2 regions of the Aeromonas sp. HMWF016 genome follow, and region 2 is predicted to be linked to the other one. Evidence: predicted binding sites of a transcription regulator. Region 2 holds the regulator's gene; the other holds the start of a gene.
The links. The regulator MetJ, encoded in region 2, represses methionine synthesis genes. The targets are predictions, from matches to a motif close to AGANNTCTAGANNTCT.
Positions count from the first base shown of each region.

Region 1 (18,554 bases), on a different contig from region 2:
GCTGATCCGTTGCATCGAAAAAGGTCTGCCGGATCACGCCTGAGTGATCTGCCCCTTGCCGGATTGCAGCAGTTTTTTCATGCTCTGCCGACCCACAAAGATCAGCACGCCATGGTTGAGCAACAATGGTCGGCACACAAAAAGGACATCACAGATGCAAATGTTGGGAGTGGATATTGGAGGCTCGGGGATCAAGGGCTGTCTGGTCGATACCGAAACCGGTGAGCTGATTGGCGAGCGCCATCGCATTGCCACACCACAGCCGGCCACCCCGGCCGCCATTGCTCATACCCTCAAGGCTCTGGTGGAACATTTCGACTGGAAAGGGCCCGTGGGTTGCGGCTTCCCGGCAACCATCCACAACGGCATTGCCAAGAGCGCAGCCAACATCGACAAGAGCTGGATTGAGACCGATGCCGAACACCTGTTTGCCGATGTCACCGGCAAGCCCTGCTATGTGCTGAACGATGCCGACGCCGCCGGTCTGGCCGAGATGCGCTTTGGTGCCGGCAAGGATCGCAAGGGGGTCATCATCCTCATCACGGTCGGCACCGGCATCGGCACCGCAGTCTTCGTCAACGGTCACCTGCTGCCCAACACCGAGCTGGGCCATCTTATGCTGGAAGGGATGATCGCCGAGCACTACTGCTCCGACGCGGTGCGCAAGCGGGAAGATCTCTCCTGGGGGCGCTGGGGCAAACGCTTCAACAAATATCTGGCTCGCCTCGAGTTTCTCTTCTCCCCCGACCTCTTCATTCTGGGCGGCGGCAGCGCAGCCAAACTGGAGAAGTTCGTCGATCGCATCGAAACCCGGGCGCCGCTCATTCCCGCTGCCAGCCTCAACCAGGCCGGAATTATCGGCGCGGCGCTCTACGCCGCCGAACGACATCAGGGCTGATTGCACATCGATGCCATGAGCTCCCCGATACGAAGAGAGCCCGACAGCAATGTCGGGCCCTCTCTCTATCCGATGATCGCCTTTATCCTTCGCTACAAGTCATCGAGCTGGTGGGCACCGTGCACCAAGCGGGTCAGGCGGGTCTGCTCCAGTCGGGCCAAATTATCCAGCAATTCGGCCGTGCTCCGAGTCGGGCACTCCCGGGCAAGATGACCCAGTTCGCCAATCAACTGCTCCTCCCAGCGGCAAACCAGGGCAACGATATCTTCGGTTCTGGCTGAAGCCGGCAACTCGCAGCGCATAATCGCTGGCAACATATCCTCGCTAAAGCTCTGATCCAGCCAGGTCTCCCGCACCGAGCCGCCCAGCTGGCTGGCATACTCCTGCAGATGGACACTGGCGGCATCCTCCCGCCCTTGCAGATAGACCAGCAACATCCGGCAGCGTTCGCTATCCACCTGATTGGCCAGACGCCGGTAACAGAGACCGAGCTGGTGATGCACCTGCTCGAGGTAGTGCAGCAACTCTTTGATCTGTTGGAATCTCATCGCTCTGCCCTCCATGGGAAATCCGCAAGCTCAGTATAAAAAACGGCCAGCCAGGCCCCAATCACGATCCGGCATCTTCTTGCGCTGCATCAAAATTGGCCGAGGTATATATAAGTGGGCAGACAGGGGGTTCAACTTTATGCAATTCTGGGGCTTGTGAGAGGTAGGCTCCACAGCCGGATAGTCGCGACAGGGATACCTAATAGAACAGAGCATCACACGCCATTAGCCAACTTTAATTCGGCTCTTTGGCTTCCAAGCGAAATTCAATATGGAATAACGCCAAACCCTGCTATTCCTTATCTGCCAACTGAAAATCCTTATCACTTTTTTAGACGTCTAGACGTAAAAACATGCGTTGACACAGCCATCCGGACATCTTAGCATCATCCCCCATGATGGCAGTGCAACCTAGTGAAACCTCTGCCCAATTTTCTCGCCTGTAGCGCCCTGTGCTGTAAGGCTGTTAGCACGGAAGAATCCATGATTAAGTTGATCGGTCTCAACAAAGTCTACGGTACAGGCAGTGACGCCGTGCACGCCCTGCGTGACGTGAGTCTGCATGTACCCCAAGGCAAAATCTTCGGGGTGATCGGTGCCTCCGGTGCCGGCAAGAGTACCCTCATCCGCTGTGTCAACCTGCTGGAGCGCCCGACAGAGGGCCAGGTAATTGTCGATGGCCAGGATCTGGTCGCCCTGAGCGAACGGGATCTGACCCAGGCTCGCCGCCAGATCGGGATGATTTTCCAGCACTTCAACCTGCTTGCCTCCCGCACAGTGTTTGCCAACATCGCCTTTCCGCTGGAGCTGGCTGGCTGGAGCAAGGATCAGATCAAGAGCCGGGTTGAAGAGCTGCTGGCGCTGGTCGGGCTGGAAGCCCGTGCCCACGCCTATCCGTCCGAACTCTCCGGCGGCCAGAAACAGCGGGTCGCCATCGCCCGGGCGCTGGCCCCGGCCCCAAAGGTGCTGCTCTGTGACGAGGCCACTTCGGCCCTGGATCCGCAGACCACCCGCTCGATCCTGACCCTGCTCAAGGAGATCAACGTCAAGCTGGGGCTCACCATCCTGCTCATCACCCACGAAATGGATGTGGTGAAGGGGATCTGTGACGAAGTGGCCATCATCAGCGACGGCAGCCTGATCGAACAGGGCGAAGTCGCCTGGTTCTTCAGCAATGCCAAGACCCAGCTGGCCCGCGATTTCATTCGCTCCACCATCCATCTGGAGGTACCGCAGGAGTATCAGGATCGGATGAGCAACGAACGAGTGCCCGGCAGCTACCCGCTGCTGAAGCTTGGCTTTACCGGCAGCACGGTCGATACGCCGCTCATCTCCGAGGCGAGCCGCCGTTTCAATATCGACATCAGCATTCTGAGCGCCGACATCGAGTACGCCGGTGGCGTCAAGTTCGGTTTCCTGCTGGCCGAGCTGTTCGGGGACGAGGCCCAGTGTGAGGCAACCCAGCAGTTTCTCATCGACAACCACATTCAGCTGGAGGTAATGGGTTATGTCCGAAGCCATGATTAATCTGCTCATCACGGCCCTGGGCGACACCCTTATCATGGTGTTTGCCTCCGCCCTGTTTGGCTGCCTGCTCGGCCTGCCGCTCGGCGTGGCGCTGCATGTGACCAAAGCTGGCCAGATCCTGGCCAACCCGCTGCTCAACCGCACCCTGGGCATGGTGGTCAACGTGGGTCGCTCGGTGCCCTTTATCATCCTGCTGGTCGCGATTATTCCGCTGACCCGGCTGATTGTCGGCACCAGCATTGGCACCATCGCTGCCATCGTGCCGCTGACCGTCGGTTGCATCCCGTTCATCGCTCGGCTGGTGGAAGGTGCTCTGATGGAGGTCCCCGACGGCCTGCTGGAGGCGGCCAAGGCGATGGGTGCAAAGCCATTGCAAATCATCACCAAGGTGCTGCTGCCCGAGGCCCTGCCCGGTATCCTCAACAGCGTCACCATTACCCTCGTCACGCTGGTGAACTACTCCGCCATGGCTGGTGCCATCGGTGGTGGTGGTCTCGGTGATGTGGGCATCCGTTACGGCTATCAGCGCTTCGATCCGACCGTCATGCTGGTCACCGTCGTGATACTGGTCGTGCTGGTTCAACTTATCCAGAGCGCGGGTGAGCGCCTGGTCAACAAATGTGATCATCGTTAATCGTCGATTTCTGACAGGAGGTTTTATGAAATTTGGCATCAAATCCGTTGCGGCAGCCCTGCTGGCTGGTCTGGTTCTGGCCGGTTGCGGTCAAAAAGAAGAGAACAAGACCCTGAAAGTAGGCGCCATTGCCGGCCCTGAGACCGAACTGGTCGAAGTAGCCGCCAAGGTGGCAAAAGAGAAATATGGTCTGAACGTCGAGATCGTCAACTTCTCCGACTACGTCACCCCGAACGTGGCGCTGAACGACGGCAGCATCGACGTCAACGCCTTCCAGCACAAACCCTATCTGGATGCACAGGTACGTGATCGCGGCTTCAAACTGGTACCGGTCGGCAACACCTTCGTCTACCCGATCGCCGGTTACTCCAAGAAGCTGAAGTCTCTTAGCGAGCTGAAAGATGGCGCCCAGATCGCGGTACCGAACGATCCGACCAACCTGGGCCGCTCGCTGATCCTGCTGGCCAAGCAGGGCCTGATCACCCTGAAAGATGGTGCTGGTCTGGAGGCGACCGTACTTGATATCGCCAGCAACCCGCGCAACTTCAAGATCGTTGAACTGGAAGCGGCCCAGCTGCCTCGCTCGCTGGAAGACGTGGAGCTCGCCATCATCAACAACACCTTCGCCGGCCAGATTGGTCTGACCCCGACCGAAAACGGCCTGTTTGTTGAAGACAAAGAGTCCCCCTACGTCAACCTGATCGTCGCCCGTGACAACAACAAGGATGACGAGAAGGTCAAACAGTTCGTACAGGCTTTCCAGACCGATGATGTCTACAAGAAAGGGCTGGAGCTGTTCAAAGGCGGCCTGGTAAAAGGTTGGTAATTGCTCACTCGACAAAAAAGGCCACGCAATGCGTGGCCTTTTTTATTGCCGCCGCTATCATATCGGCGAGCACGGCAACACGAATATAACATCACATGAAAAAATGGTATCTGGCCTACTGCAAGCCAAAGGAAGAGGCCCGCGCCCGCGCCCACCTCGATGCACAGGGCATCGAATCCTACTACCCCATGGTGGAAATCGAGAAACTGCGTCGGGGCAAGCGAGTCCCGGTAAAGGAACCCATGTTTCCCAACTACCTCTTCATCTACGTAGATTTGGAAGAGGTAACTCCGGTCACCCTGAAATCGACCCGTGGCATCAGCCGGATCATCCACTTCGGCAGTGAATGGACGCCCATCAGCAACAAGCTGGTCTATCAGCTGATGAGCCGCGATGACAGCGACGAGGCGCGCGCCAGTTACGCCAAACTGCCAAATGCGGGCGATAAGGTATTGATTGAAGAGGGGCCATTGGCAGGCTTTGAAGCCATCTATATGGAGCCTGATGGGGAAAAACGGGCCATTCTGCTGGTCAGTCTGCTCAATAAAGAGACCACCAGCAGCTTCGAAAACCACGCCTTCAGACGTATCGACTAAGACATGGGCAGGATCCCCTGCCCACCCGTCACTCCAGCTCAAAACGGGCGATCACCGCCGTCAGCTTGCCGGTATCACCCGCCAGACGTGCGACTATGCCCTCACCCTGCAGGCTCTGCTGACAGGATTGGCGGCTCAGATCGGCAATATCCTCTACCGTTCCAGCCACTTCGGCGGCGACCTTGGATTGTTGCTCGGTCGCCGTTGCGATGGCCTCCAGCTGGCCGGATAGCTCCTGCACCAGTTGGTTCATCGCATTCAACGTCTCGGTTACCAACCCGACTGCATCACGCCCCTGCTCGACCAGCTGGGTGCCACCGCTCACCGTGGTGACTGTCTGGCGGGTTTGCTGGGAAATAGCGCTAATTGTCTGGCTGATTTCGGCGGTTGACTGGTGAGTGCGGGTTGCCAGCTGACGCACCTCATCGGCGACCACGGCAAAACCGCGCCCCTGATCACCAGCCCGCGCCGCTTCTATTGCCGCATTGAGGGCCAGCAAGTTGGTCTGCTCGGCAATGGTGGCAATTACTTCGGTGATCTGCCCGACCTGCTCGCTCTGCTTCTCAAGCAATCCCATTGCGTGATTGGCTTGCCCAATCATGGCGGCGATCTGCTGCATGGCATCTGTCATCCGTGCCAATGCATTCTGTCCCTGCCGGGTTTGTTGCTGCACCTGATGGGCACTATCGGCTGCATTGGCAATATTGCCCGCAACCTCTTTCGTACTGACCGACATCTGCTCGATCGCGCTGGCGACCGCTTTTACCCGAATATCCTGCGCGGTCAAATCAGTCACTATCGCCTGAGTTGTGCTGCCTACATCCTGACAGGCGACGTCTACCTGTCCCACAGCCCCCTGCAGCTCGCTCACCAGACTGCGTAGCTGGGCCGACATCCGGTTGATGGAGCCGGTCAAGCCGCCCAGCTCATCCTGACTCAGGACGGGTAAGGGGTTGGCAGCAAGCTTGCCGTCGGCGACCTCACCTGCCCGCACAACCAGACTGGCGATGTCACGAGTCAAACGACGACTGAAGAGCCACGCCACCAACATGCCAAGCACGATGGAACTCCCCGTTGCCAGCAACAGAGTGCGACTGATGGAGTGGCCAGCCTGGGTCATCTTTCCTGAGATTGCAGTCACTTTGCTGCGGGTCTCCCCTACCTGTTTGGCCAGCCTCTCATAGAGGCTCTCCTGCATCGGCTCAATCTCTTTTGCCATCAGATAGTTGGCTTGATCCCAATCCGGTGCTTGCCGCTTGCTGATGACCTGGCCCACCAACTCCGAAAAGGGGGTTCCCATCTCCTCAAACAGCTGCCAGAGGCTGCGCTCGGTTTCGGAAAAGAGACTGGACTGCTGCTTGAGCTCCGCCACCCGTTGCTGATGGAACTTGTAATAATCCTCATATTTGCTGCGATATTCTGGATCACCGGAAATCAGGAAATCTCGCAGGGCGGAGAGCGCATTGGACAAGCTGTTGTAAGCATCACCCACCTGCTTGAGCAGCATGCGGCGATCTCCCGATAACTGATCCTGAGGGGTCGCTACCTCTTCATTGGCGAAAGATTGCAGCTGATCGAGCGCAGCTTCGGCAAGCGGCCCGGCCTCCTGCAACATCAGGGTATGGGCTGGCAGATTCTCCTCTGTGTGAGCAATGGCCCACACCTTTTCCTGACTGCTCTTGAAACTCTTGAGTGACTGCACCAACGCCACATCAAACTGCTGGCTTGTAATAACCTGCCAGGCCCCCTCCCACTCCTGCTTCAATCTGGCCGCTTGCGCGGGATCCTTGCCGAGGATGAGATAACCACGCAATGCCGAGACAGTCGCCACCAGTGCTTTCTGGCTAGCCTCATCCCGCTGCAGAGCCGGCAGAGCCTGCGCCAGCAGCGTCTGCTGGGATTGATTGATCTGGTTTAGCCGGTAGTAGACCAGCGCAGAGGAGAGGGCGATCAGAAGATTGATAAATCCGAAGCTGATCAGAAGCTTGTGTGAGATTTTCATGAACATCCTTGTTCAGATGAGGCCCGCAGGCCAAAAGAATCAGATCGATATAAGTGTAGGCAATCTCTCCTGCCAGGAGCGGTGCCACTTCTGCAATTCACTGCGCGGCATCGGTCTGGCAGAGAAAAAGCCCTGACACACGTCACATCCAAGTTTTGCCAACTGTTGCCAGGTCAACTCATCCTCGACCCCTTCCGCCACCGATTTAAGCCCCAGCTTGCGGGCAAGCTCAATACTGGACTCGATAATGGCCAAGCGGGATGGATCTGCATAGCAGCGATCGACGAAGGATCGATCCAGCTTCAACTCGGTAAAAGGCAGCAGAGCCAACTGCTGCATCGACGAGTAGCCGGTGCCGAAATCATCGATAGAGAGACCGAATCCATGCATCCGCAGTCTGGTCAACACCTCCAGCGACTTGCCCACATCCTGCACGAAGGAGCTCTCGGTCACTTCCAGGGTGATCAATTCGGGATTGATGCTCCAGCGCTGACATTGCGCAATCAGGGAGTTGCAGAGATCCCCCTCAATCAGCGAAGTAGTCGAAAGATTCATCGACAGATTGAGGGAGAGACCGGTCTCCTCCCAGAGATGACCATCGCGCAGCGACTTGTTAATGATGATCTCGGTCAGTTGATCGATGAGCCCGTTGTTTTCTGCCAGCGGAATGAAGCGGCCCGGAGAGATCAGACCATATTCCGGGTGCTGCCAGCGAGCCAGAGCCTCCATCCCGACCCATTCGCCGGTGGCAAAGCTGACCTTCGGTTGATACCAGGGGACAATTTGATCTTCATCCAGCGCGCGTCGCAACTCATCCAGCCCAAGCCGATGCCCATCTTCTTTTTGGACCTGCTCCTGACGAGGAGACCACGACTCAATCAACACCCTCAACTGTTGCTTGGTCGATGGTTTTTCGATACGTCCCAGCACCTGCAAACCATAAGCAGTACTCATCCGCAAAACCGCTTCCACGACGTCATCCTCCAATGCACTGGAGAGAATGATGCCTCCGCTGAATCCTCCCAGGGAGAGGCGGCGCAACAGAGCCATTCCATCCATACCGGGCATGCGCAGGTCACAAAAAAGGATATCAACCGAGTGACGCTGGCACACCTCAAGTGCCTCCTGCCCATCACGAGCTTCCAGCAACTGTTGATAACCCAGGTCACGGACCTGGTGCATCAGGGCCTTGCGTTGAAACGCATGGTCCTCGACAACCATGATGACCAATTCATCGTGTACGTTTTGTACGTTATTCATCGAGCCATAATCCAATTTCGTGGGAGATTGCGTTCATCAATACCTGTACCCCGCAAACCAACTCTTCCAGCGCCTCCATCTGCTTCAATCGTGCGGCCGATTCGAGTCTGGCGGCCAGGGCGGCCAGCTCTTGCAGCCCCACCATGCGTGCGGCCCCCTTGATACGGTGGGCAGTTTCTACCAGCGCCTGAGTATCGTGGCAAGTCAGTGCCACCATCATATCCTTGCCATCCTGACGGTTAGAATCGAGATATTCTTTTGCCATCGCCCGAGCGGCCTCCTCATCACCAAAGAGCCCTTGCCAGCGTTCCGCCTGCTCGGCGATTTGCTGCTGTTCTGCGGGTTCTTCTGTTGAGACTGTAGCCACGTCAGTCAGCCAGTGTGCCAATAGTTGACGCAGGGTCTCGAGGGGATATGGCTTGAACAACATGTCACTCATGCCAGCCTCGGTCATGCGGGCACTCGCCTCTTCCGAAGTATCAGCCGTTACCCCGATTATGGGCGCGGTCACACCTTGGGCTCGCAGCGCTCTGGCCAGACTATAGCCATCCATCACCGGCATATGACAATCGGTCAGCAGCAGAGAGAAATCCTGCCCCTGCCATGCCCGCAACGCCTTCTCGCCATCCTCAACCACCTGTGCCTCTATCCCGAGAATGGCGAGCTGTCTGGCCAGCAGAGCACGGTTGACCGGATGATCGTCGGCCACCAGAACCCTCCCGCCCAGTTTCTCCCCGAGAGCCGTGAGCATGGGGGTAACCTGCTCATTGAGCAATTCGTTGCAACTCTCCAGCAGCAGATCCGGATAGAGAGGGGAGAGTCCCAGCCGCCACCAGTGAGCAGCACCGAGACGCCCGCGGAGCGCCTCGCGGGGAGACACAATGATCCCTTTGAGAGCCCTTTGTTGAAGCCAGCTTTGCCACTCGGGCCCCAGCGTCTGCTCCAGCCAAAGTTCGTCTGCCAGCAGCAATCCCTGCAAATCATCGCTGAAGCTCGATGCTTCAAGGGGTTTGAGCTTGGCGCCAAGGCGCTCCATGGCAATCTCCAGCACCGGATCGTTGCTGAAATACCACCACTCGCTCCCTGCCAAAGCTGGCTGATCCCATTGTGGCTTCTGCTGCGGTACGGTGAAGGTAAAACTCGCCCCCTCACCCGGCTTGCTGGCCAAATGCAGGTTGCCCCCCATTTTTCGCACCAGCTGATCGCAGATGGCCAGCCCCAGCCCTGTACCACCGAAGCGGCGATTGATGTCTGATTCCACCTGCTCAAAAGGAGTGAAAAGCAGTGCCTGCTTCTCTTCGGCAATCCCGATACCGGTATCGGCGACCATAATGCTCAACAACCCGTCGAAGTAGTTAACAGCAAGAGTGATACACCCCTGCTCGGTAAACTTGACAGCATTGTTGAGCAGGTTGGAGATCACCTGCCCGACTCTTACACCATCCATCTCGGCCTGATCGGGCACGGTTTGACCCCACTCCAGCACCACCTGCAACCCCTTGCTATGCGCGAGCGTCGCATGGCCACGGATCGCGTCACAAATAACTGATTGCAAGCGACAGACCTGATAGTGCAATCGCAACTGGCCGGCCTCTATCTTGGAAAAGTCGAGGATGTCATTAACCAGATAGAGCAGGTTGTTGGTTGAAGTGACGACATTGCGCACCATGTAGCGCTGATCGTCATTCAGCTCGCTCATCTGCAATAGCTCCAGCATGCCGTGCATACCGGAGATGGGGGTCCTCAACTCATGGCTCATGGTAGCGAGGAAACGGCTACGCGCCTGCATGGCCTGCTCGGCATAGGCTTGCGCCTCGCGCAACTGATACTCCTGCAGCTTGAGTGCCGTAATGTCCTGGATCACCCCGTTGAGGATTAGCTCCTGTTGTTCCTGACGCACGAAGCTGCCGCGTACCTGCAGATAGCGATCTCCCTCCGGCCGCTCGACCTTGACCTCCAGATCAAGCGGGGCCAGAGTCTCGGCATGATTGGCCACCTTGCTGACAAAGTCCTGCAACGCCTCCTCGGTAAACCCGAAGATCTCTCCTCCCGAGTCGGCAGCAAAAAGCTCCTGATGGCTGACCCCGAGGATCTCGCGAGCCCCTTGGGAGGCATAGAGAAAACGTCCCTTGCCCGGCCCCTGCCACAGATACTGATAGACAATGCCCGGCATACTGTCGGTAATCTGGGTCAGGCGGGTTTCCGCCTTGCGCGCCCGCTCCTCCGCATCCTTGATCTGGCTGACATCGGTGAGCACGGTCAATACACCAAGCATCTTCCCTGCCGAGTCACGATAGGGGAGTTTGGCGTACATAACATGAAACGGTGAACCATCGGACCGCACACTGTTACCCGCCCCCTCCAGCTTGCGACCGCTCTGCCAGACGGCTCGCTCCTCCTGCACCATCTGGCGACGAACCGGCTCGGGCATATGCGCGAGATCGTCTCGCTGTAGCCCATCATGCTCGATGAAAAAGGTCTCGCGGTAGGCTTGATTGCAAAGGGTGATATGCTGCTCGTTGTCACGGAGTGCCACCATGGTCGGCAAGGAGTTGAGCAGTGTCTGCACAAAAGAGAGCTGCTCATTCAGCTTGCTTTCCGCAACCTTGCGCTGGGCAATCTGACGGCGCAGGCTGCGCGCCCACAGCAACACCAGCAGACCCGAGGTGCCAAGAGCCGCTACGGCAAATGCCAGCCATTTGTACAGAGGGCTATTGTCCACCGCCATATTGACCGAGATGTTGAGCCAGCGGCGATCGAACAGCTGCCACTCTTCATCGGTAATGGTCTGCAGCAACTTGTCCATAATCCTGGTCAGTTCGGGCTGTGCGATATCGACCGCCATACTGATCGGCACCGAAAATTCGGGGCTCCCCAGCACAACCTGGTACTTCTCGTTGAATCCTTTCATCGCCTGCTGGCCAAGGTTGGTCATGGTCAGCAGTACATAATCGACCTTGCCCGAGTCAAGCAACTTCAGAAGATCTTCATCGCGTCCAACCTCAACAATCCTCCCGCCAAAGTTGCGAATCAACGATGCCTCGTAGGAACCGGTTACCCCCCCGATCTGACGCCCCTTTAAATCAGCCAGAGATTTCAAGCTGCGAGCACCGATCCTGGCAACAATGTAGCTGTCAAACTTGAGGTAAGAGGAAGTAAAGGAGGCGAACTCCCGCCGCTCCTTCAGGGGAGTCATCAAAGGGATCAAATCCACCTTGTGAGATTGCAATAGCTCGATGGACTCTTGCCAGGTACGGGTCGGTACCAGCTCAAACCGGACACCGGAGCGCAGGCTGATAAGCTTCATCAGGTCAGCAGCATACCCGTGCAACCTCCCCTCTTCGTCGATCTCGCTGATACCGGAAAAGGAGGGAGCTACGGCAAACCGGATCACTTTTTTCTGTTTTAGCCATGCCATCTCGGCAGGCTCCAGCAGCAGATCGACCTTGAACCGGCGATCCCCCTCGGCCAGGCGCAGACGGGAATCGGTCACCGGGATCCTCTGATATGCCTGCCAGATCCGCTCAGTCAGCTCACTATTATTTGCGCTTGTCGCAATCGTCAGGGCGCTGCTGCTCAACCAGCGAGGAGTCGCAATCCCCATGGTGTCAGGGAGGCGCTGCAGCTCGCGCACCAGAATAGGTCCCAGCGCCAGATAACCATCAGCCAGACCCAGCTTGACCATATAGGTTGCCTCATCACGGCTCTCGACCTGGGTCACGTTGGGCATTCCCAGCGATGCCAGCTCACGGCAACTGCCAAACCCGCGGATACAAACCCAGCGCATTTTTTTTGCTTGCTCGATCGTTAACCGCTGGTTGGGATGTTGCATCAGGATAGCTCGGCCATAAGAGCCGAGGTGACCGATATGGTTCACCCCCTCCACCGGTAAAGCATCAAGCTCTACCCCGACCAGCGCATCAACCTCCCCCTTCTTCAGCGCTTCCTGAGCTTCGATATAAGAGTTAAAGGATACGCAACGCAGCGATAATCCCATCTCGGCGGCAATCCGCAGGGCCAGCTCCTTGAGCGGACCGGCGTACTGTTTCGATGGCACCTCGTAGATAAAGGGGGGATAGCCACCACGGGGGACACCCACCACCAGCTCCTGAGAGAAGCCCTGCTCACCAATCGCTCTTTGTTCCTCTTCGGGCGATGACTCCGCAGTAACGTGCCAACTCAGCAGAAGCAGTGAGCAAAAAATCAGTAGGAGATGACAAGCGCGAGACATGAGCTATTTGTCCTGATGAGTGAGGCCAATACGATTCATCCTCGACCCTCTAGATAATGGCTCTAGCCGGTGAGAAAACAAACAGTTCCGCTATAAACGGGGCCGAGAGGATAGAGGGATATTGGCTGAATGTGAATAAACAATCCTTTTTAAAGCAAAAAACGTGACAGATTTTGGTCTGTCACGTCATTTTTTTGCAACGTTAAAGAGATTGGGGGGAACAACGCCCCCACCACATCAGGTTATTCGATTCCCAAGCCGGAAGCCTGTTTGATACTCGCGCTCACGGATATGGGAGATCTGCCCCTCATACCCTTCCAGGCCGATATCTTTCAGCAGGGCAGGCGAGAGATTGATCACGGCGAGACGACGCTCAACCTTGGCGATCCGCTTTTGTACCAAAGACTCGACGCTACGCAGTAAAACCAGTTCGATAGACATGACATTCTCCAGTTGAACATGCGGTTCTCCCGGAGAAAGTGGATATCACCCTGCGGGACGAACCGCGGGTGATAAAAAGACAGGGGTTACCTGTTTACGCCACGCGGTAAAAGAGCACGAGATTTCACGCCGCACGCAGTGCAGCGAGAGAATGCAAGATTTAGCATCTGATGGTGCATTTTCGTCTCCTTACCGGATAAAAGTTGAACAGGTTGCAGCAGTCTAAAAAAACTCCGAATTTAACACAAGCCTCTTGCGGCTCCTTTTTAAACGTTTTTACGGCATTTTATGCTGCCCGAAAGGGAGTCCGAGGCATCAGATCCCCGAGAGCAGCCGGTACTCTTCCAGCACATAGGTATCCGTCATGCCGCTGACATAGTCGAGCAGCAGGCGCACCCGGTAGTACCACTCCTGCTCCTGCTCGCAGACAAAACGATCGTCCCGCACGGCCACCGCCAGCCGATAGGCCTTGATATGGCGCGCCGAGAGGCGGTGATAGAGCCGCCGGGCGAAGAAGAGTTCACTGCCCCCCTCACCCGCCAGCAGACGGGAAAATTGCCCGGACGGCATTGCCAGCAGGCAAGAGTAGGTGGCGAGCACACCGCGCAGAGCGGCGTAGCCTTCCAGTTCGAGCGCCTCTACCTCGGGGCGCATGAAAACCTGCGCCCGCGCAACCTGCTTGAGGATATCGAGCACCCGCGCCGCAGGAGCCTGACCATGGAGCAGGGCCTGCGGATAGCGCCCCTGCAGGATCGCCTCATGCTCGCTGATATAGGTGCTGGCCGCCAGCGCCACCAGATCTCTGGTCAACTGGTGACGAAAATGGGGGAAGAAACCCCAGCTGGATCGCTGTGCATCACCAAGCAGGGTCGTCATGTAATCGCTGCCATCAGCGCTGCAGAGGGCAGCCAGCAGCTCATTCAGGGTGAGAATGCGCCGATCTACCGCATCCTCCAGATCGGCGATGCAGTAGGAGATGTCATCTGCCGCCTCCATGATGTAGGCAAGCGGATGGCGGCAGCCGGGGGCCAGCCCCAGACTCTGGCCGAGGGCGCGATAGAGGGGCTGTTCACTGAAGAAGATGCCGCGCTTGCTGCTCCAGCCGTGATGCTGACCGTAACTCACGCCGGGTTGCGGCTGCTGCGGGTATTTGCACAGCGCCCCCAGCTGGCCGAGGGTCAGGTTGAGCTCGTGCAGGCTGTGTACCAACCGCAAGCTCTGGGCATTGCCATCAAACAGCAGCAGATCCTGACACAGCTCCGCCCACTGGGCCGAGGGGGGCTGTGCCAGTGCCTGCTGATAGAGGGGAGTGAGCATCTCGCCAAGCCACTGGCTCATCACCTGCTCGCCGAAGTGACCAAACGGCGGGTTGCCCACGTCGTGCAAGAGACAGGACATCTCCACCAGATTGATAAAGGCCCCCTCGCACACCACACCGGCTGGCAATTCCGCCAGAATGCGGCGGCTGATCTGGCGGCCGGTCTCCTGCACCTCCAGCGAATGAGTAAGACGGCTGCGTACCGAGGCCTTCACATCGAGCGGGAATACCTGGGTCTTCTGCTGCAACCGGCGCACCGGTGCCGCTTGCACTATGCGGGCGCGATCCAGCTCGGTCGCCTCCAGCAGATCCTCATTCCCCCAGGAGTGAATACGCTCCGGGGTGATCAAACGGCTATACATCCTGTGGCTCCTTGCCCGCGGCTCCCATTAGATTCAAGACAACAACCAGCGGCGCAGACGGGCGATATCGCCCGGATATTCCCGGCGCAGCGTCTCAATCCAGTCTTCCACATTTTCCCACCAGGCGGGATGATCGGGGCTCTGAATGAGTTGCGCCGTCTGCTGCAGCCGGCGCAGACCGATGGAGCCTGCAGCCCCCTTGATCTTGTGCGCCTCCTCCACCACGCCAGCCTGATCCCGCGCGATCATGTTGGAGTCGAGCACAGCCATGTAGTCGGGCATCATCTTCTCGAACAGCTCGACGCTGGAGAGCAGCACCGGCTTGCCCACGGTATCGGCATAGTCGGTGAGGAAAGGCAGATCCAGCAACGCATCCTGAGCCACCGCATCAGCCTGCTCGTCCGCTTCGTCGTCGGCCAGATCGGCAAACAGGTGACCAATCACCTCGCGCACCGCCTTCGAGCCGAGCGGCTTGTTAATCACATCCCGCATGCCGCGATCCAGATAGTACTGGCGATCGCCGGTTACATTGGCCGTCAGGGCAACCATGGGCGGCAAACTTTCGCCGTAGCGCTCGAGCAGGGTTGCCGCCACATCGAACCCGGTCATGTCAGGCAGCTGGATATCGAGCAGGATAAGGTCGAAATCATCCGGGTTGGCCATCGCCAACGCCTGGGCGCCATCGCGCGCCACCTTGACATGATGGCCGAGCTTGTTCAGCAGGGCACAGGCAACCGTCACATTGAGCTCGACATCCTCTACCAGCAGGATGTCGAGGGAGGGCATCTCTTCCTCCGTCTCCGGCAACACCTGCTCGACACAGGCGACCTCCAGCTCGGCGGTAAAGCAGGAACCCTCACCCGGCTCGCTATCCACGTAGAGCTGACCGCCCATGGCCTGTACCAGCTGGCGCGACACAGCGAGGCCGATACCGGTACCGGTAGCGTGCTTCTTGCCCTGCACCTGATAGTACATGGCGAAAATTTTCTCCTGCTGGGCGCGGGGAATGCCGACGCCGGTATCTTCCACCTCAAAGTGGAGCGCCAGCTTGCCCGGCTCGTCGGCAGGATGGGAGAGGCAGCGCACGGTAACGCCGCCCTCATCGGTAAACTTGACCGCATTGCCCACCAGATTCCACAGCACCTGACGCAGTCGGGTACCATCCGCCATCACGAATTGCGGCATGTCGCCATCGCGATCAAAGTGCAGATAGAGCCCCTTCTGCTCCGCCTGAATACGCGACAGCGTCTCCAGCTCGTCGAGGAACGCGGGCAGGTCGATCCGGGTTGGCGCGATCTCAAGCCGGCGCCGATCGAGTTTGTCCAGGTCGATGATGTCGTTGAAGATGTTGCCGAGGGTGACCGCACTCAAGTGAATGGTCTTGAGCTGCTGGCGCTGGCTCGGGTCGAGGGGGGTATCCATCAGCATGCGGCTCAATCCCACGATGCCATTGAGCGGGGTACGCAGCTCGTGGCTAATGGTGGAGATGAAGGTGGTCTTGTCGCGGCTCGCCTTCTCCAGCTTGTCCTGATACTGCTTGCGCTCGGTGATGTCACGGCCAAAACCGAGCAAGCCGAGCCGCTTGCCGAAGCGGTCGAAGAAGGGCACCTTGCGCAGCTCGAAGTAGGCCTTGCGACCATCGGGGTACTCCAGCCACTGCTCGTAGGTGAGCGGCTCGTTGCTGGCAAAGACCTGGCGGTCGGTCTCCACCACCTTGTTGGCGATCTCCTGCTTGTAGACGTCAAACGGGGTGAGGCCAATCAGCTCGTTCTCCGCCTTGCCGGTCAGCTCCTCCATGGCGCGGTTGCAACCGGAGAACTGCTCATCCTCATTGCGGTAGTAAACCAGATCGGGGGAGCAGTCGATAAAGGAGCGCAGCAGAGCGGTGCGCTCTCCCAGATGAAGCTGGGCTTTCTCCCGCTGGAACACCTCGTTCTCCAGATCCTCGATGGCCTGCAGACGCAGGCTCTCGGCCCGGTTGGTCTCGGCGATCTGGCTGTTGAGGCGGCTGATGTTCTCCTGCAGCTGGTTGTTGAGCTCGAGATCCCGCTCGCGCATATCCTGCAGCTTGCGCACCATCCGGCTCAGCCGCTGGCGGGAATCCTCCAGCTGATCCACCACGATGGAGAGAAAATAGACCGCCCAGGGCGTGACCAGCAGACCAAAAAACACCGAGCGCACGAAATCGATGACATCGATGCTGCCCCGCAAAAACAGGGTGACCCCCATCTGGATGGCGACCGCCAGCACTATGATGCCGGTGGCCAGAAACATGCTGAAACGCACCAGACCCAGCTTGGTCATCAGATCGACGTAATATTGCGCCCAGGATTTAATCTGCTTCATCTTGTTGTTTTCTCCCCGATATTCGCCGGACAGAATACCAGCACAACGCGCTTAACTCTTGTGTGATAAGCCAATAATTGGAGATTCCTGTATCATATGTGACCATTGCACTCGCCCGGGCAATACCAAGGTGACATCAGCAGCACGAACATCCCGGGCTTTACACCTCAACAGTTTGATATATCAGGAGTCTTTTGATGCGCAATCTCACCTTGCTGGGTCTCGGCCTGCTTGCGAGCCACGCTGCATACGCCGATCTGGGCGAAATTCCGCGCCAGTCCGGTTGGTCCGGCTTCCTGTTGGGCGGCGTCAGCGCCACCAGCTACAAGTCCAACTTCTATGCCGGCGACGACAACCACAGTCGCATCAATGATCTGGGCTCACCGGATAGCGAGAACAAGCTGACTCCGCTGATCAACGCCGATATCCGCTATACCTTTGCCGATACCCGCACCCAGATCTTCCTCGGTAACCTCATTCAGGATGCCATCCGCTTCGACTTTACTCAGCAGTTCGGTCTGCGTCAGGAGATGGGCGACAAGGGGATCGTCGCTACCTCGCTGGTATTCAACGCCATGCCGGTCGAGCTGTGGAGCGATCCTTTTGCCACCGGCGTGGATCGCAGCTCCACCGACCTGAAATCCAAAGGGGCGCGTTTCGCCTGGGACAAGATCTGGGGCAGCAACTTCAACGGCAGCATCACCGCCCGCAGCATCGATATGGATGATGAGCAGAGCGGCCAGCAGTATGACCGGGTCCATGGCACTCACTACGCCTCCATGCTGGATCGCAATGGCAAGATGTATGACATGCAGCTCTCCTACAAGTGGACCTTCGTCGACGGTCAGTCTCTGGAACCTGCGCTGATCTACAAGCAAGCCAACCTCGATGGCAGTGCCGAGAGCTTCGAAAACACCGGCCTGCAACTGACCTATGCCAAGCGTGGCCCCCAGTGGTCCATCGTCAGCAACGTCTATGCCGGCAAGCGCAAGTATGACGAAGCCAACCCCATCTTCGGCCAGCGCGCCGATGCGGACGAGTTCGCCATCAACGGCACCTTCTTCTGGCATAGCCTGTTCGGGGTGAAACCGCTCAGCGCGACCTTTACCCTCTCCTACGCCAACGCCAGCTCCGATATCGGCTTCTACGATACCGAAGCAAGTCGCGTCAGCACCGGCCTGCTCTACAACTTCTGACCTCAGCAAAGCCGCGATACAAAAGGCCACCCGATGGGTGGCCTTATCATTTCTGCCGTAAACCAGCTTCAGATACCGAGCGAGTCGAGCAGATCGTCGTGATCGTTGCTGGCGGCCGGAGCTGCTGCTGGCGCCGGTTTGGCCGCATCCTGCTTCGCCTGGGCGATCAGGGCATCGGGATCCAGCTCCTCCTCTTCCATCCCTTCATTGTGAATACGGATGAACTCGGTCTTGTCCATCGCCAGCTCCAGATAGAAGATGTTGTTGCGAGCGGTGAAGAAGGTGACGCGGCGGGATTCCGGGCTGTCGAGATTGGTATCGACGCTCAGCATCACCTGCTTGTTGAGGGCCAGCATCTTCGGCTGGTTC
Region 1 is NZ_CAWNWX010000089.1:360-18,913, forward strand. Features, by position in the region: partial or broken gene AACS24_RS14355 (tRNA epoxyqueuosine(34) reductase QueG) at 1-43, shown strand, start outside; gene ppgK (polyphosphate--glucose phosphotransferase) at 155-898, shown strand; gene AACS24_RS14365 (hypothetical protein) at 991-1,446, opposite strand; gene metN (methionine ABC transporter ATP-binding protein MetN) at 1,930-2,973, shown strand; gene AACS24_RS14375 (methionine ABC transporter permease) at 2,954-3,607, shown strand; gene metQ (methionine ABC transporter substrate-binding lipoprotein MetQ) at 3,633-4,433, shown strand; gene rfaH (transcription/translation regulatory transformer protein RfaH) at 4,529-5,029, shown strand; gene AACS24_RS14390 (methyl-accepting chemotaxis protein) at 5,058-7,031, opposite strand; gene AACS24_RS14395 (EAL domain-containing response regulator) at 7,071-8,252, opposite strand; gene AACS24_RS14400 (ATP-binding protein) at 8,284-12,522, opposite strand; gene AACS24_RS14405 (hypothetical protein) at 12,760-12,963, opposite strand; gene dgt (dGTPase) at 13,279-14,643, opposite strand; gene arcB (aerobic respiration two-component sensor histidine kinase ArcB) at 14,677-16,989, opposite strand; gene AACS24_RS14420 (DUF2860 family protein) at 17,187-18,185, shown strand; gene AACS24_RS14425 (DUF3334 family protein) at 18,254-18,554, opposite strand, start outside.
Region 1: metN (methionine ABC transporter ATP-binding protein MetN) is a predicted target of MetJ. The motif match lies at 1,780-1,795, and genes of this name have one in related genera.

Region 2 (9,571 bases):
AAGTTCGGCCTGCTGTTGGCGCTGATCGGCTTTATGGCGACTCTGCTGCAAGACAAGGTGGGCAACTCGGGGGTCTATCTGCTATCGCTGGTCTCGGGGATCACCGACGTGGACGCCATCACCTTGTCGCTATCCCAGCTCTCCCACAAGGAGCTGGCGCTGGAGGTGGCGGCTCGCGGCATTCTGCTGGCCGGGCTGGTCAACTCGCTGGTGAAGGGGTTGCTGGCGCTTGGCATCGGCGGTCGCAGTCTCGGGCTGCGGGTGCTGCTCCCCTACTTCGTTTCGGCATTACTGATCCTGCCCCTTGTCTGGCCCGCAGGATGACGGGGATCACCTGCCAGAAGTGACAGACTGACGCCTCTCGCGCTTGTCACGTATACTGCCCCCTCTTGCAGCATGAGGAGGTAGCAATGGCGAGCGACTGGGACAAGGTACTGGCAGGCGGGGCGCTGGACAGTCAGAGCGAGGAGATAGCCAACGACCGGATCCGCGGTCAGGCGCTGCTGGCCCGGCTCAATGGTTCACCTGCAGGCGATGCGGCGCTGCGCCAGCAGATCTGCCGTGAGCTGTTCGGCCACTGCCCCGACTCCTGCTGGATCAGCACGCCGTTTACCTGCGAGTTTGGCCGCAACATCCATATCGGCGAGAAGACCTTCTTCAACTTCAACGTCACCATTCTCGATGTGGGCGAAGTGCACATCGGCAGCCATGTGCTGCTGGCCCCCAACGTGCAGATCTACACCGCCACCCACACCATGAACTATCTGGAGCGACGCAACTGGACCGCCTACAACAAGCCGGTGCGGATCGGTGACGACTGCTGGATTGGCGGCGGCGCCATTATCTGCCCCGGCGTCACCATAGGGCCACGCTCCATCATTGGTGCCGGCGCCGTGGTCACTCGCGACATCCCGGCCGACTCGGTGGCGGTGGGTAATCCGGCCAAGGTGATCCGCACCCTCAAGCAGGATGAGGAGCGCTGCTGGGAGCTGGCCCAGTGATGGCGCTGGCGCTGCTGCCACTGGGCTGGACTCTGTGGCTCGGCCTCGACGGCCAGCAATGGTGGCCACTGGCCGCACTGCTCACCATGAGCCTGCTGACTCTGGCGGCCTACGCCTGGGACAAGCGACAGGCGGTGCGGGGCGAGTGGCGCATTCCCGAATCCCGCCTGCACCTGCTGGAGCTGTGCGGCGGCTGGCCCGGAGCACTGGTGGCCCGCCAGTGGCTGCGTCACAAGACCCAGAAGCGCAGCTACCGGCTGGTCTTCTGGTTTATCGTGCTGCTGCACCTCACCCTGTGGGCGCTCTGGGTCGGTCGGCCACTCTGGCAGCAATAGCTGTCTGCGTCACAAAGGGACAATGGGCCCCATTGCGGCCGCCTGACGGCTATGAGAAAACAGAGCAGATCTCATCAGCATTTTCGCCGTCTATAGACGACAAGGAGTCGTGACATGACCATGTGGACAGGCATAGTCCTGATCGTATTTATCAGCGTATTGTTCGGATATCTCGGCAAGCGGGCCCGCTATCAGATGGGGGATGCCCGCATCACGGATCGCCTCGGCAGGCAGGATATGGTCATTCGGGAGCTGCAGGAGCGGGTCGCCAATCTGGAGGCGATCGTCATCGAGGAAGAGAAACGGCGCCCGTTTCGGGAGCTGTGATGTTTCACCGCCAGGTTTCAGATACAGAGAGGGCTGCATGATGCAGCCCTCTCTTGTTTGAACTGATTCAGATTGCCAGCGGCAGCAACTCGGCATAGTCGCGGATCGCCGGGAAAGCGGTGATGCTCTGCTCCGGCTTGCAGCTATCCGGATTCTGGATCGCCAACTGATAGCCGATACCATAGTCGGCGGCGGCCTGCAGGATCCGCTCGCTGTCATCCACAAACAAGGTTCGAGCCGGATCGAACGCCAGCCGCTCGGCCAGTGCCTGCCAGCAGTGCTGGCTCTCTTTCGACCAGCCCAGCTCATGGGTACTCACCATCAAATCCAGATGCTCGCGCAACCCCAGCTGCGTATCCTTCACCGACAGGCTGGCAGGGTGGGCGTTGGTAAAGAGCACCAACTGCTTGCCCGCGGCACGCAGCTCGGCCAGAAAGGGGATGGCGTGGGGGCGCCACTGGATCTTCGCCAGGATCTCCTGCTTGAGGGCACGAATGTCGAGCCCCAGGGTCTCGCTCCAGTAATCCACGCAGTACCAGTTGAGGGTACCGTTGACGGCGTGATAGTGGACGTCGATCTGCGCTTTGGCTTCATCCAGCGGCAGACCAAGCCGCTCGGCGTAACGCTCCGGCACCAGTTGCTGCCAGAGGTGGTTGTCAAAATGCAGATCGATCAGGGTGCCATCCATATCGAGCAAGACTGTATCTATCTGGTGCCAGGGCAAGGTAGTGGAGCGGGAGTGCGACATCGGGCCTCTTGATCGCGGATCATGGAAAAACAGGGCGGCAGTATAACGGATTTTTCCTCCCCCTTTCCCCTCCCTGCCCCGTGGTGTTCGGTGTGGGAGTCGTTTACTCTTGAAGCACGATTTTTTAACGAGCCGTCACCCCTGATGAGTGAGCACCACAAAAGCCCCCCCGAACAGATTTCGATCGACCAGCTGGAGCAGGAAAAGAGCAAACCGGAGATCCTCAAGGCCGAGATAGTGGCCGAGAGCCGGCTGTTCAGAGTGGAATCCCTCCACCTCAAATTCTCCAACGGTGAGGAGCGGGTCTACGAGCGGATGCGCGGCGGCAATCGTGGCGCCGTCATGGTGGTGCCGCTGTTCGATGAGCAGACCCTGCTGCTGGTGCGCGAATATGCCGCCGGCACCCACTCCTACGAGCTGGGCTTTCCCAAGGGGCTGATCGACCCGGGCGAAGATGCCTTCGAGGCAGGCAACCGGGAACTGATGGAAGAGGCGGGCTTTGGCGCCAACAACCTGACCCTGCTCAAACAGGTGTCGCTGGCGCCCGGTTACTTCTCCAGCCGGATGGACATTTTGCTGGCGCGGGATCTCTTCCCCGAACAGCGGATTGGCGACGAGCCCGAACCGCTGGAAGTGATCCCCTGGCCCCTCAATCGAATCGACGAATTGCTGGCGCGGCCCGACTTCACCGAGTCGCGCAGTATCAGTGCCCTGCTCTTGGCCCAGAAGTGGCTGGCGGAGCAGGCAGAGTAGCCCGCAGACGGGCAGTTAACAGACAGAGGATAACGAGATGCAGGAGTTGTTGGCCTGGGTGCCGGGGGTCAAGGAGATTGCCCGCGAAGCCGGAAGGATCCTTCACGACATCTATCACGGCGGTCAGTTCGAGCGTCAGCTGAAGGAGGATGCGACCCCGGTCACCAGTGCCGATCTTGCTGCCGATGCCTACCTCAAACAGGCGCTCTCGGCGCTCACTCCCCACGTTCCCGTGCTGACCGAAGAGGCGGCCGACATCCCCTTCAGCCAGCGATCCAACTGGCGGCAGTACTGGCTGGTGGACCCCCTCGACGGCACTGGCGAATTCATCGCGGGCAGCGGCGACTTCGCTACCCTGATCGCTCTGGTGCGGGATAATGTGCCGGTGCTCGGGGTCATCTATGCCCCTGAGTCCAACGTGCTCTACTGGGCGGTGCGCGGCTACGGCGCCTTCAAGGAGGTGAACGGCGAGGTACTGCCCATCAGTGCCATGCACCACGAGCATGACCAGCCCGATTCTCTGGTGGTGGCCATCAGCCGCCGCCAGAAGCTGGAGAAGCTCACCCGCCGCCTCAACCCGGCCATCAACTACGAGCTGATCCCGCTCGGCTCCAGCTCCCTCAAATCCTGTCTGGTGGCAGAAGGGGCGGCCGATTGCTACGTGCGGCTCGGCCCCACCGGCGAGTGGGACACCGCCGCCGCCCAGTGTATAGTCGAGGCGGCTGGTGGCCGCATCCTCAGCCTGGCGTTGCAGCCGCTCAGTTACAACGAAACCGAGTCACTGGAGAACCCGGACTTTATCGTGATGGGGGATCCGGATCTCGCCTGGGGCAGCATTCTGGCCCACTAGGCGGATAGAGCTATCACCACACCAGACAAGCAGGCGGCCATAGGGCCGCCTGATTTTTCAGGGTTGTTGTCGGGGGTGATGGCCGGAGTGATCCGCTGCCCAAGGCGCTCTTGAACAGCGTGATACGCTGGCAAAGCGGCAAAATGACAGTGAAACATCACAGTCGGTCGGTGAGAAATGGTGCGATTTTTCACGTAATTCTGAAAACACCTGATTAGCCAAAATAAAAAAACGAGCCGGCATAAAATTTTGGTTTTATATTTCACAAAAACCACAAATATCAGTTTTGTTTCATTCTGTGACCCAGATTCCATTCCCAATCTCGCTGGCTAAACCCCGCAATGGCAGTGATATGTTTCAGTCTCGCTTTTTGAGAATTAAATCCCGATAAACCACAATGAACTCAGATTAAAACACTAACAAAAAGTGAATTAGTAATGAGTTTATCTGTAGAGGCTACCAAGGAGCTATCCGGTTCCTGCTCCACCACTGCCAGCATCACCCGCTGGCGCCGTCACGACACCCACTGGGTTATCAGCCTGTTTGGCACCGCCGTTGGCGCCGGTATCCTGTTCCTGCCCATCAATCTGGGTCTGGGCGGGATCTGGCCCCTCGTCATCGTCGCAGTACTGGCAGGCCCCATGACCTTCCTCGCCCACCGCGGGCTGGCACGCTTCGTACTCTCCTCTTCACGCCCCCACGCCGACTTCACCGAAGTGGCGGAGGAGCATTTCGGCAAAATGGCCGGCCGCCTCATCTCGGCGCTCTACTTCCTCTCCATCTTCCCAATCCTGCTCATCTACGGGGTCGGACTGACCAACACGGTGGAAAGCTTTATGGTCAACCAGCTCGGTATGGCAACCCCGGATCGGGTGATGCTCTCCGGCGTGCTGGTATTCGCCATGATCGCCGTGATGCTGGCGGGGGAGAAAGCGATGCTGCGCGCCTTCGCCTTTATGGTCTATCCGCTGGCGGCCATTCTGGCGGCGCTCTCCTGCTACCTGATCCCTCAGTGGCAATGGCCGGAAGTGACCGAGTTTGAGGGGGTCAGCTTCCTCAACACCGTCTGGCTGGCGCTGCCGGTCACCGTGTTCGCCTTCAGCCACGCCGCTGCCATCTCCGGCTTTGCCAACGTGCAGCGCCGTGAATATGGCGAGCAGGCGGAAGCCAAGAGCGGCCTGATCCTGCGCAACACCACAGTAATGCTGGTGGGCTTCGTGCTGTTCTTCGTCTTCTCCTGCGTGCTGAGCCTCTCGCCAGCCCAACTGGCTGAAGCCAAGGCCCAGAACGTCTCTGTGCTCTCCTATCTCGCCAACATCACCGACAACCCGGTGATCGTGACTCTGGGGCCGCTCATCGCCTTTATCGCCATCAGCTCCTCCTTCCTTGGCCACTTCCTCGGTGCCCGCGAGAGCCTCAAAAGCCTGATCGCCAAGCCCACCGGGCTGCCGCTGGCCAAGGCGGACAAGGTCGGCATCGCCCTGATGTTCTTCTCTATCTGGGGTGCCGCCGTCATCAATCCGGGCATTCTGGGACTGATGGAAACCCTCTCCGGCCCCGTCATCGCCATGATCCTGTTCATCATGCCGGTGATTGCCATCTACAAGGTGGAGGCGCTGGCCCGCTTCCGTCACGGCTGGACCAACGGCTTTATCCTGCTGACCGGTTCGCTGGCGGTATCTGCGCTGATCTTCAGCCTGTTGAAGTAACGGCGAGCAACAAGCAAAAAAGAGAGGCGACCTTGGGTCGCCTCTCTTGTCTCTGTTCAGGTGTGAACTCAGCCCAGCTTGGCGCCGTTTTCCACCGCCTGCTCGGGGATGGCCATTACCACGGCGCCATCCGGCCGGTAGAAACCGGTCAGCAGAAACTCCGACTGAAACGGGCCGATCTGCTTGGTCGGAAAGTTGACTACGGCGATGATCTGGCGGCCCACCAGCAGCTCTGGCTGGTAGAGGGCGGTGATCTGGGCACTGCTCTTGCGCACTCCGAGCTCTGGGCCAAAATCCGCCCACACCTTGTAGGCCGGTTTGCGCGCCTCGGGGAACGGCTCGACCCGCACCAATGTGCCCACCCTCAGCTCCACCATCTCAAAATCCTGCCAGCTAATCGTCTCCATTTCGGCTCCTGTTTATCGTGCATCTTGCATGACCGCAGCATGGCCCAAAGAGAGAAACCTGTCTTCGGCAATCAGCCGTTTCGTTACGGCAGGCGGCCGTTGTGCTGGCGCCAGAGGGACGGAGTGAGCCCGGTCTCACTCAGGAAGCGCTCGCTGAAGGCCCCCTGATTCTGGTAACCGCAGCGGCTGGCAATCTCGCCAACGGACAGCTGCGTGCCGGCAAGCAGAGTACGTGCCAGCGCCATGCGCCGACTGCGAATGTAGTGGGAAACGCTCACCCCCAGCTGCTGGCGAAAGGCGAGCTTGAACTGGCTCTGGCCAAGGCAGGCGATGGTGGCGAGTTGCTGATTGGTCAGCGGGGCGGCGAGGTTGGCCTCGATATGGCGCTGCACCTTGAGGATCCGGGCGGCAAGACGTGGGGTGGCAGTGGTCTGCATTCCCTGCCCTTCCGCCAGCAGGGAGAGCCACACCTGCTCCATGCCAGCCACCTGCCGCCCCTCGGCCACCATGCGGTGCAGAAAAGCGAGGTAGTGGCGCTGGGGCTCATCCAGCTCGATAAAGGGGTGGGCCGCCAGATCGCCGGGCAGCCAGTCGCTCTCCTGCACCAGAAACGAAAGCGCCGGATCGGCGGCGTAGTCGTGTCGCTCACCGGGGGGGATGACGCAAGCAGAGCCGGGGGCAAGCCGGCGCCCCCGGCCCTGCACCTCAATCTCGAGGGGGCCGTCGAGGGGGATCACCAGCTGAGCAAAGTCGTGGCTATGGCTGCAGACGTGGTGGTGATAGTGGCGCAGGCTGAAGCGGGACATGGCAGATAGCAATGACGCGGCCAGGGCCGCGTCATTGGGGGTTATTCCTTGTCGAAATCTTCGATCTCTTTGCCCAGCGCTTCCATGATGGCGCGCGCTTCGGCAGGGACGCTGTCCGGATGATCCTTGCGCAAGTCTTCGTCGCAAGGGAGCGGCTGGCCGGTGAAAGCGTGCAGGAAGGCTTCACAGAGCAGCTCGCTGTTGGTCGCATGACGCAGGTTGTTCACCTGACGGCGGGTGCGCTCATCGGTCAACACTTTCAACACCTTGAGCGGGATCGAGACGGTAATCTTCTTGACCTGTTCGCTCTTCTTACCGTGTTCCGCGTAGGGGCTGACGTAGTCGCCGTTCCACTCTGTTCCCATGACTCACCTGTTCTCATTTAGCCGTGAGCGCGGATTTTAACCCTTAAGGAAATTAATGGCAATCCAACAGCAAAGCCATTTAGACGTCTGGAAGTGTTGACGGCCTTTTTAAGCTGGCGTAGTGTGGTTCATCATGATGCCAGCATTGGCACGATTGCGTGTGGCAAAAGCAGCGTGGCAGGAAGAGCGGCCACCGTCCAGAAAGATCAAGGAGAGAAACATGACCCACAAGGCCACCCTGGCGGTTCGCACCGGGATTGAGACAGACCAGCAGCACGGTGCTGTGGTGCCACCTATCTACCTCTCCAGCAACTACACCTTTGCCGACTTTGGCGAACCCCGTCAATACGATTATGCCCGCTCCGGCAACCCGACCCGTACCAATCTGGCTGACGCGCTGGCGGCACTGGAAGGGGGCGCCGGTGCCGTGGTCACCGGCACCGGCATGGGGGCTATCCATCTGGTCACCACAGCACTGCTCAAGGCGGGGGATCTGCTGATCGCCCCCCACGACTGCTACGGCGGCACCTGGCGCCTGTTCGAGTATCTGGCGGCCAAGGGCCACTACCGGGTGCAGTTTGTCGATCAGGGAGACGAGGCAGCTCTGGCCGCAGCGCTGGCCCAGAAGCCTGCGCTGGTATGGGTCGAGACCCCCTCCAACCCGCTGCTGCGGGTGGTGGATATCAGCGCCATTGCCAGCGCCGCCCACGAGGTGGGTGCGCAGGTGGTGGTGGACAACACCTTCCTCTCCCCCTTGCTGCAACAACCGCTGGCCCTCGGTGCCGACGTGGTGGTGCACTCCACCACCAAGTACATCAACGGTCACTCAGACGTGGTGGGCGGAGTGGCGATTGCCAAGGAGGCAGCACTGGCCGAGTCGCTGGTGTGGTGGGCCAACTGTCTGGGGCTCACCTCCGGGGCGTTCGACTCCTACCTCACCCTGCGCGGCCTGCGCACTCTGGCCCCCAGATTGCGCACCCATCAGGAGAACACCGATCGCATCCTCGCCTTCCTGCAACAGCAGCCACTGGTGAAACGCATCTATCACCCCAGCCTGCCGAGCCATCCGGGCCACGATATTGCGCGCCGTCAACAGTCCGGCTTCGGCGCCATGCTAAGTTTTGAACTCGATTGCAGCGAGGCAGGCATTCGCACCTTCCTCGCGGCCCTCACCCTCTTCTCGGTGGCCGAGTCCCTCGGCGGGGTGGAGAGTCTGGTGGCCCATCCGGCCAGCATGACCCACAGGGCCATGACCCCGGCGGCGCAGCAGGCAGCTGGCATCAGCGCCCAGCTGCTGCGGTTGTCGGTCGGTATTGAACACGGTGAAGATCTGGTGGCCGATCTGGCACAGGCTTTTGCACAGGCGCAGCAGGCAGAACAGGTAGCGAAGTAATGGAACAGCAGCAACAAGGAGAGATCGCGGTGGCAACAGAAACAGGCTTGAAGCGACGTCACGTCCACAAATTCGGTGGCAGCAGTCTGGCGGATCCGGTCTGTTATCGCCGGGTCGCCTGCATCGTTGAACAACAGGTGGGTGGGGATGAACTGATCGTAGTCTCCGCCGCCGGCAAGACCACCAACCGGCTGATCCAGCTGGTGGAGCTGGCCGAAGCGGGGGACGAAGCTGCTGGCGAAGCCATCTCCGCCCTCCACGCCTATCAGCAGGGGCTGATCGACGGCCTGCTGGAGGGCGAACTGCAGCTCGATATCAGCAAGCAGCTGGCCGACGACATGCAGCTCATCGCCAAGACGCTTGAGGGGCAGTTTGACCGCTTCGCCCGCAACGGCCTGCTCGCTTTTGGCGAGGTGTGGTCGGCTCGCCTGCTGGCAGCCCTGCTTACCAGCCGCGGCGATAAGGCCATCTGGCTCGACGCCCGCAGCTTCCTGCGCGCAGAGGATGGCGCTCTGGTCAAGGTGGATACTGCGCTCTCCAGCGAGCTGCTCAAGGCGCGACTGGCCGAGCACGCCGGTCGCATCGTGGTGACCGGCTTTATTGCCGCTGATATGGAAGGCCGCTCCCTGCTGCTCGGTCGCAATGGCTCCGACTACAGCGCCAGCCTGTTGGCGCTGCTGGCGGACGGCGAATCCACCACCATCTGGAGCGACGTGGCCGGGGTCTACAGTGCCGACCCGCGCCGGGTGAAGGAAGCACGCCTGCTGGAGCGCCTGAGCCTTGCCGAAGCCAACGAGCTGGCCCGCCTCGGCTCCTCGGTATTGCACTCACGCACCCTGCAACCGGTGGCCGACAGCCGCCAGCGTCTCACCCTGCG
Region 2 is NZ_CAWNWX010000035.1:20,703-30,273, reverse strand. Features, by position in the region: partial or broken gene AACS24_RS05025 (DUF4010 domain-containing protein) at 1-324, shown strand, start outside; gene AACS24_RS05020 (sugar O-acetyltransferase) at 411-1,001, shown strand; gene AACS24_RS05015 (DUF1294 domain-containing protein) at 998-1,336, shown strand; gene AACS24_RS05010 (hypothetical protein) at 1,451-1,663, shown strand; gene yrfG (GMP/IMP nucleotidase) at 1,731-2,411, opposite strand; gene nudE (ADP compounds hydrolase NudE) at 2,556-3,164, shown strand; gene cysQ (3'(2'),5'-bisphosphate nucleotidase CysQ) at 3,202-4,014, shown strand; gene AACS24_RS04990 (hypothetical protein) at 4,011-4,328, opposite strand; gene AACS24_RS04985 (aromatic amino acid transport family protein) at 4,452-5,723, shown strand; gene AACS24_RS04980 (tRNA-binding protein) at 5,792-6,130, opposite strand; gene AACS24_RS04975 (AraC family transcriptional regulator) at 6,214-6,936, opposite strand; gene metJ (met regulon transcriptional regulator MetJ) at 6,978-7,301, opposite strand; gene metB (cystathionine gamma-synthase) at 7,522-8,694, shown strand; partial or broken gene metL (bifunctional aspartate kinase/homoserine dehydrogenase II) at 8,694-9,571, shown strand, end outside.